Regions from separate parts of the Pseudomonas sp. MUP55 genome, predicted to be linked through region 2. Evidence: predicted binding sites of a transcription regulator. Region 2 holds the regulator's gene; the other holds the start of a gene.
The links. The regulator sigma-54, encoded in region 2, starts transcription at its own class of promoters, with help from an activator protein. The targets are predictions, from matches to a motif close to ANTGGCATNNANNTTGCTNT.
Positions count from the first base shown of each region.

Region 1: a site for sigma-54 is predicted at 2,870-2,889, ahead of SC318_RS19400 (CmpA/NrtA family ABC transporter substrate-binding protein). Genes of this name have one in related genera too.

Region 1 covers NZ_CP138214.1:4,324,176-4,328,385, reverse strand. The annotation lists gene SC318_RS19410 (nitrate/nitrite transporter) at 1-780, opposite strand, end outside; gene SC318_RS19405 (ANTAR domain-containing response regulator) at 927-1,502, opposite strand; gene SC318_RS19400 (CmpA/NrtA family ABC transporter substrate-binding protein) at 1,516-2,742, opposite strand; partial or broken gene SC318_RS19395 (secretin N-terminal domain-containing protein) at 3,029-3,817, shown strand; gene SC318_RS19390 (FliM/FliN family flagellar motor switch protein) at 3,923-4,144, shown strand.
Region 2 covers NZ_CP138214.1:1,072,212-1,076,421, forward strand. The annotation lists gene SC318_RS04690 (HPr family phosphocarrier protein) at 1-183, opposite strand, end outside; gene rapZ (RNase adapter RapZ) at 200-1,057, opposite strand; gene ptsN (PTS IIA-like nitrogen regulatory protein PtsN) at 1,060-1,524, opposite strand; gene hpf (ribosome hibernation-promoting factor, HPF/YfiA family) at 1,535-1,840, opposite strand; gene SC318_RS04710 (RNA polymerase factor sigma-54) at 1,916-3,409, opposite strand; gene lptB (LPS export ABC transporter ATP-binding protein) at 3,594-4,210, opposite strand, start outside.

The DNA of each region.
Region 1 (4,210 bases), 2.7 Mb from region 2:
CAGGCTGCCGCCGAAGACGCAGGCCGCAGTGTAATAGCCGGCGGTCACCGGGCTCAGGCCGTACTGGTCGTTGAAGTAGCCGGGCAGGGCGCTGGCCAGGCCGATGAAGCCGCCGAAGGTCACGCTGTAGAAGAACATGAACCACCAGCTGTCGCGATCGCCCAGGGCCTTGAAGTAGTCGGCCATCGACTTGGCTTTTGGGCGTTGCGGGGCATTGCGCGCAAGCCAGGCGAACACGATCAGGGTGAGGATCAGCGGAATCAAGGCGAAGCCGAACACATTGCTCCAGCCAAAGGCCGCCGCCAGTACCGGTGCCAGCAAGGCGGCAAACACGGTGCCGGAGTTGCCGGCGCCGGCGATGCCCATGGCTTTGCCCTGGTGCTCGGCCGGGTACCACTGCGAAGCCAACGGCAGCGCAACGGCAAAAGACGCACCGGCCATGCCGAGGAACATGCCCAGCAGCAGGGCTTGCTCGTAGCTGTGAATCCCCAGTTTCCAGGCGCAGAACAACGCGACGATGACGATCACCTGGCCGATCAGCCCGGCGGTCTTGGGCGACAGCTTGTCGGCCAGCATGCCCATCAGAAAGCGCAACACCGCGCCCGCCAGGATCGGCGTGGCCACCACCAGGCCGCGCTGTTGAGTGGTCAGGTGCAGGTCGGCGGCAATCTGTACCGCCAGTGGGCCCAGCAGGTACCAGACCATGAAGCTCAGGTCAAAATACAGGAACGCGGCAAACAGGGTCGGGGTGTGCCCGGATTTCCAGAAGCTTGATTTCATCACGCACCTCAACGGTTGGGGGTCTAAAACGAAAAAACGCCGCCACCGGGTTCGCGAGAGCAAACCGGGTGTGCGACGTCTTTGTCGTGGGTGGGGCAACCGCCGTTGGCTACCTGTAGAGGTTGTTTAGCAAGAGCCGCGCCAGATCAGCCGAGCAACTCGCTCATGGCAATAATCTGTTCGGCCACCTGAATCAGCTTCTGCTGGCGACTCATGGCCTGGCGGCGCATCAGGGTGTAGGCCTCTTCCTCATTGCAGTCCTTCATTTTCATCAGCAGCCCTTTGGCCAGCTCGATGCGCTTGCGCTCTGCCAACTGCTGGTCGCGGGCGTGAAGCTGGGCGCGCAGGGCCTGGTCGCTTTCGAAGCGAGCCATGGCCACATCGAGGATCGGTTGCAGGCGCTGGGCCTGGATGCCTTCGACAATGTAGGCACTGACTCCGGACTTGATCGCCTGGCGCATGACATTCGGGTCGTGCTCATCGGTAAACATCACGATAGGGCGGGGTTGGTCGCGGCTGACCAGCACCACCTGTTCCATCACATCGCGGCCGGGTGACTCGGTATCGATCAGGATCACGTCGGGGCGCACCGTTTCGACGCGCGCAGGCAAGTCGATGGTCAGGCCGGACTCATCGATCACTTCAAAGCCGGCCTCGGTCAGCGCAGCCTTGAGCCGGCCGACTTTGCGCGGGGTGTCGTTGATCAACAGGATTCGCAGCATGGTTGTGCTCCTGTCAGCGCAGCGCTTGGCGGGTAGTGTCGTGCGCCATGGCGTGCAGGCGGAAGCTGCGGGCATAGCCGGCGGGGTCGGAGCCGTCCCAGACCTTGCCGTCGATCAACTGGCTGCTGCGCATGTCCTGTGTGCTGGTCACCACGCCCACGGCAGTGGCGGCTTGACGATATAAGTCCAGTTGTTGCACCTGACGGGCAACCTCAAGGTAGTCCGGATCTTCGCGTAGCAGGCCCCAGCGGCGAAATTGAGTCATGAACCACATGCCGTCGCACAGGTACGGCAGGTTGACCGCGCCGTCGGCGAAAAAGCGCAGGGCGTGCGGGTCCTGCCACTGGTTGCCCAGGCCATCTTCGTAGTTGCCCAGCAGGCGCGGTTCGATGCAGTCCAGCGGTGCGTCAAGGTACTCACGGGCGCTGAGCAGTTGGGCGGTGGAGCGACGGTTTTGCGCGCTTGCTTCGATAAAGCGACTGGCCTCGAGTATTGCCATCACCAGCACACGGGCGGTGTTGGGGTATTGGTCGACGAAGGCCTGGGTGCAGCCGAGGACTTTTTCCGGATGATTCGGCCAGATCGACTGGCTGGTCGCCAGGGTGAACCCCTGGTTTTGTTTCACTGCGCTGGCGCACCAGGGTTCGCCGACACACAGCCCGTCGATACGGCCCGCTTGCAGGTGCGCAACCATTTGCGGCGGAGGCACCACCACACTGTCCACGTCCCGCAGCGGGTGGATGCCCTGGCTCGCCAGCCAGTAATACAGCCACATGGCGTGGGTGCCGGTCGGAAAGGTCTGGGCGAAGGTGAGTTTTGTGCGGCTTTGGTGCACGTGACGGTCCAATGCCTCAGGAGTGGTCACGCCTTGCTGCTGCAGCCCACGGGACAGGTTGATGCTCTGCCCGTTCTGGTTCAGCCCCATCAGCACCGCCATTGGGCTTGGAGCAACGCCACCGATGCCCAAATGCACCGCATAAATCAGCCCGTAGAGACTGTGGGCGGCGTCCAGTTCGCCGCTGACCAGTTTGTCGCGCAAGCTGGCCCAGGACGACTGGCGCTTGAGGTTCAGCGTAAGGCCGTAGGGTTGCGCGAACCCCTGGGTAGCGGCGACCACCAGTGACGCGCAGTCAGTCAAGGCCATGAACCCCAGGTCCAGGCTGCTTTTTTCCGGGGCGTCACTGCCGTTTACCCAGGCCAGCGCGGCGTTCACCGAGCTGTTGCCGACCGAATCGTTCATCAACACCTACCTTTTCACTCAAAAAAAAGCGTCGCGCCCTCGGATGGCGATACCAGCCATTGCAGGGAAACGACGCCTTTGTCCGTAGGCACGCTCCGTCGCTGGCGCGCGCCCTGATAGAGAGTGCATAGCAAGGCACATGCCACGGGCCAGCCGTCAGCTTTTCATCATGATTGAACCTCGCCCGCCTTTCAGTATGGCCGCTCTTTTGCGTCCAACCCTCCCAGGAAAACCCAAGGTGCCTGCTGATTTTCTCATTACGACCAACCGCCACGGGCTCGGTAGCATGCTGTTGTGGGTCGTGCTGTTGCTGGTCGGCCGCGTTGCCTGGGGCGAGCCGTATCAGGCCCTGGATGAAAGCCTGGACAGTTTTTTCACCGCGCTGGCGGTGCCGTTGGGAATGCCTGTGGTGGTCAGCCGGGAAGCGGCGCATAAGCGAATCAGCGGGACATTCGATTTCCAGGCACCCCAGCAGGTGCTCGAAGCGCTGGCCCGGCAGGAAGGCCTGATCTGGCACAGCGACGGGCAAGCCGTTCATCTCTACGACGCGGCCGAGGCGAGAACCTCTGCGGTGGCGCTGCGCTACATTTCGGTCAACCGGCTGCGCGCCATCATGCGGCGTACGGGGCTGGATGAGTCGCGCTATCCGCTGCGAGACAGCGGGGTGCGCACGTTCTATGTGTCCGGGCCGCCGAGCTATGTCGGCCAGGTGCTGCGGCTGGCGCAGTTGACGGACCGGCAACGCAGTGAGCTGCGTGTGGGTGCCCAGGCCTTTGGCGTGGTGCAGGTGTTCAATACACACGTCGAGGACCGGCAGTATGGAACCGGTGCGAGCAAGGTCAGCGTGCCGGGAATGGTATCCATCGTTCAAAGCCTGCTGGCCAGTGAGCGAAAGGGGCTGCTTGCGGACAAGAACCTCACGCTGATCGCCTATCCGGATACCAACAGCCTCTTGATCAAAGGCAAGCCTGCCCAGATCAGCCAGATCGAACAGCTGGTGGAGCAATTGGATGTGCCCAAGCAACTGAATGAAATCTCGTCATGGCGGGTGGACGTGGGTCGTGACGAATCGAAGCCCCCGGCCGGGCCGCCGCCGTTGACGGCTGCGCAATATGAACGTGTGCAACGTGCGTTTGTAAGACCGGGCCGCGAGCGTTCCCCTGACTAAAGGCGTTTGTCCATGTACCTGGAAGTACTGCTGCAGGAGCAATTGATCAGCCGCAGGCGTTTGGCTGCATTTGCGCCGGGAAAAGTGTTGCCTCTGGCGCCTGAGGTCATCCATTGCGTGGAAATACGGGTCAATGGGCAATTGATGGCGGTGGGTGAGTTGGTGCAGTTGGAGGACCGGCTAGGGGTTGAGCTGCATGAGGTGTATCAGGAGTGGGTATCCGACTCCGGTTGAGTCCTGAATTTTCTTACAGGAGAACGCTAAAAAACGCTGACTGAATAGGGCTTTTCCTAGCGTGAT
Region 2 (4,210 bases):
CTTGGTGCCCTTGCCTGCGGCAAGCATCATCATTGCCATGATGCTTTTACCGTCGACCATCGATTCCGGACTGCGCCCGGCGCGTATCTGGCAGGGGAACTTACCGGCGACACCGACGAATTTGGCTGACGCCCGGGCATGCAAGCCCAGCTTGTTGATGATTTCAATTTCCAGAGCGGGCATCGCGGGGGTGTTCCTTTCAGCTAAGGTCGCGGTGGCGAACCTGGACGTTCTTGAGGGTTTGTTGCAACACTTGGCCGAGTCGTTCCGTCAGGTAGACAGAGCGGTGGTGACCACCGGTGCAGCCAATGGCAATGGTGACGTAGGCGCGATTGCTCGCGGCAAAGCGTGGCAGCCATTTGAGCAGGTAAGTGGAGATATCCTGGAACATCTCTTCCACGTCCGCTTGTGCCGCCAGGTAGTCGATCACCGGCTGATCGAGCCCTGACTGATCACGCAGCTCCGGCTTCCAGTAAGGATTGGGCAGGCAGCGCACGTCAAATACAAGGTCGGCATCCACCGGCATGCCACGCTTGAAGCCAAACGATTCGACCAGAAATGCGGTGCCAGGCTCCGGCTGGTTGAGCAATCGCAGCTTGATCGCGTCGCGCAGTTGGTAAAGGTTCAGGTTGGTGGTGTTGATTTTCAGGTCGGCCAGATCAATGATCGGCCCCAGCAACTTGGTCTCGTCCTCAATGGCTTCCGCCAACGAACGGTTGGCGGTGCTGAGCGGGTGGCGTCGGCGGGTTTCGGAGAACCGCTTGAGCAGGGTTTCTTCGTCGGCATCCAAATACAACACGTCGCAATGAATATGCTTGGCGCGCACTTCCTCAAGCAGTTCGGGGAACCGCGAGAGATGGCTGGGCAGGTTGCGAGCGTCGATCGACACGGCGACCAGTGGCTGCGGCAGCTCGGTGTGGATCAGGGCGCGTTCCGCCAATTCCGGCAGCAGCCCGGCGGGCAGGTTGTCGATGCAGTAGAAACCGCTGTCCTCGAGAACGTTGAGAGCAGTGCTTTTACCCGAGCCGGAACGGCCACTGACGATGATCAAACGCATGATTATTGCCCGCTTTGTTCATCCAGGACGACCTGATACAACGCCTCATTGCTGGTGGCGCTGCGCAGTTTTTCGCGTACTTCCTTGCGGTCGAGCATGCTGGCGATCTGCCGGAGCAGTTCCAGGTGCGCATCGGTAGCCGCTTGCGGGACCAGCAGAACGAACAGCAGGTCGACCGGGGCGCCGTCGATGGCATCGAAATCGATGGGGGATTCCAGGTGCAGCAGGGCGCTGACGGGTGTGTCGCAGCCTTTGAGGCGGCAGTGAGGAATGGCTATGCCGTTACCAAAACCGGTCGAACCGAGTTTTTCACGGGCAATCAGCGCGTCGAACACGTCCTGCATTTCCAGACCCGGCACTTCGCGCGAGATCAGGTTGGCAATTTGTTCGAGGGCTTTTTTCTTGCTGCCGCCCGGCACGTTCACGAGGGAACGGCCGGGGGTCAGGATGGTTTCAAGTCGGATCATGGGGGGAGAGTTAACGACCTGTACCTTGCATCAGGTGCAGATTCTTTTCCTTATGCTTTATGAGTTGGCGGTCGAGCTTGTCGTAGAGCGAGTCGATCGCCGCGTACATGTCTTCATGTTCCGCATTGGCGACGAGCTTGGCATTCGGTACGTGCAGGGTGGCCTCGATTTTCTGCTTGAGCTTGTCGACCTCCATGATGACCTGCACGTTGGTGATCTTGTCAAAATGCCCCGCAAGCTTGTTCAGCTTGCTCTCGGTGTACTCACGCAGGGGTTTGGTGACTTCCAGCTGGTGTCCACTGATGTTGACTTGCATACAGCTTCTCCTTCGTTGCCAGTGCATAAAGCGGTGGGCAGAAATACCCACCACTGGAACGCTGTGGCCCGCCCGTCACATCAAACGCTTTCGCTCGCTGGAAGGCGCGATCCCAAGGGATTCGCGGTACTTGGCGACGGTTCGACGGGCGACCTGAATGCCTTGTGCCTCCAGTAAACCAGCGATCTTGCTGTCACTCAACGGCTTTTTCTGATTTTCCGCGGCAACCAGTTTTTTGATGATCGCGCGGATCGCCGTGGACGAGCATTCACCGCCTTCGGAGGTGCTTACGTGGCTGGAGAAAAAGTATTTCAGCTCATAAATACCCCGTGGGGTATGCATGAACTTTTGCGTGGTCACCCGTGAAATCGTCGATTCGTGCATGCCCACCGCCTCAGCGATGTCATGCAGTACGAGGGGCTTCATCGCTTCGTCGCCGTATTCCAGGAAACCGCGCTGGTGCTCGACGATCTGGGTCGCCACTTTCATCAGGGTTTCGTTGCGGCTTTGCAGGCTCTTGATGAACCAGCGGGCTTCCTGCAACTGGTTGCGCATGAAGGTATTGTCAGCGCTGGTGTCGGCGCGGCGCACGAAGCCGGCGTATTGCGGGTTGACCCGCAGGCGCGGCACCGATTCCTGGTTCAATTCCACCAGCCAGCGTTCGTTGTCCTTGCGCACGATCACATCAGGGACGACATATTCGGCTTCGCTGGACTCGATCTGCGAGCCCGGACGCGGGTTGAGGCTCTGAACCAGCTCGATGACCTGGCGCAGTTCGTCTTCCTTGAGCTTCATGCGACGCATCAGTTGGCTATAGTCGCGGCTGCCCAGCAAGTCGATGTAGTCGCTGACCAGGCGCTTGGCCTCAGCCAGCCAGGCGGTCTTGGCCGGGAGTTGGCGCAGTTGCAGCAACAAACACTCGCTGAGCGAGCGCGCGCCAATGCCGGCGGGCTCGAATTGCTGGATGCGGTGCAGGACGGCTTCGATCTCGTCCAGCTCGATGTCCAGTTCCGGGTCGAAGGCTTCGAGGATTTCTTCGAGCGTTTCGTCCAGGTAGCCCTGGTTGTTGATGCAGTCGATCAGGGTGACGGCGATCAAGCGATCGGTGTCGGACATCGGCGCCAGGTTCAATTGCCACAACAAGTGGCTCTGCAGGCTCTCGCCGACAGACGTACGGGTGGTGAAATCCCATTCGTCATCATCATTGCTGGGCAGGCTGCTGGCGCTGGTCTGGTAGACGTCTTCCCATGCCGTGTCCACGGGAAGCTCGTTGGGAATGCGTTCGTTCCATTCGCCGTCCTCAAGGTTGTCCACCGTAGGGGCGGTTTCCTGATAGGACGGTTCCTGTACGTCGGGATTGGGCTTTTGCTCGATGTTGTCGGCCAAGGGGTCGGTATTGTCGAAGTCGTCGCCTTCTTCCTGGCGTTCGAGCATCGGATTGGACTCCAGGGCCTCCTGGATTTCCTGTTGCAGGTCCAGGGTCGACAATTGGAGCAGGCGGATGGCCTGTTGCAGCTGCGGTGTCATCGTCAGCTGCTGGCCCATTCTCAGGACTAGCGATGGTTTCATGGCAGGGGCTTAACACCTTATTCGCCGGCGCAATGCGCCATCCACGACAGGGCGCGTGAGCGCCAAACATAAGCAAATTATATGCCTGATATCGGGGCCTTTGCCTAGAGTGCGGTAACAATAAAAAGGCTGAGGTTTTTATTGACGCGCTCGCGCTCTCGCAAATGGCCCGATATCACCGTGCTTACAGGCGGAACTCGTGACCCAGGTAAACTTCTTTAACCAGTTCGTTGGCCAGGATCGTCGCGGAATCACCTTCGGCAATCAGTTGCCCATCGTTGACGATGTAGGCGGTTTCGCAGATATCAAGCGTTTCACGGACGTTGTGGTCGGTGATCAGCACGCCAATGCCCTTGGCCTTGAGGTGATGAATGATCTGCTTGATATCGCCCACCGAAATCGGGTCAACACCGGCGAACGGTTCGTCCAGCAGGATGAACTTGGGGGCGGTCGCCAGGGCGCGGGCGATCTCCACACGGCGACGCTCGCCACCGGACAAACTCATGCCGAGGTTGTCGCGAATGTGGTTGATGTGGAATTCCTGCAGCAGGCTTTCCAGCTCCTTGCGGCGGCCGTCGCGGTCGAGCTCCTTGCGGGTCTCGAGAATCGCCATGATGTTGTCGGCCACCGAAAGTTTGCGGAAGATCGACGCTTCCTGCGGAAGATAGCCGATACCGGCGCGTGCGCGACCGTGCATCGGCTGGTGGCTCACGTCCAGGTCGTCGATCAATACGCGGCCCTGGTCCGCCTGGACCAGCCCGACGATCATGTAGAAGCATGTGGTCTTGCCGGCGCCGTTGG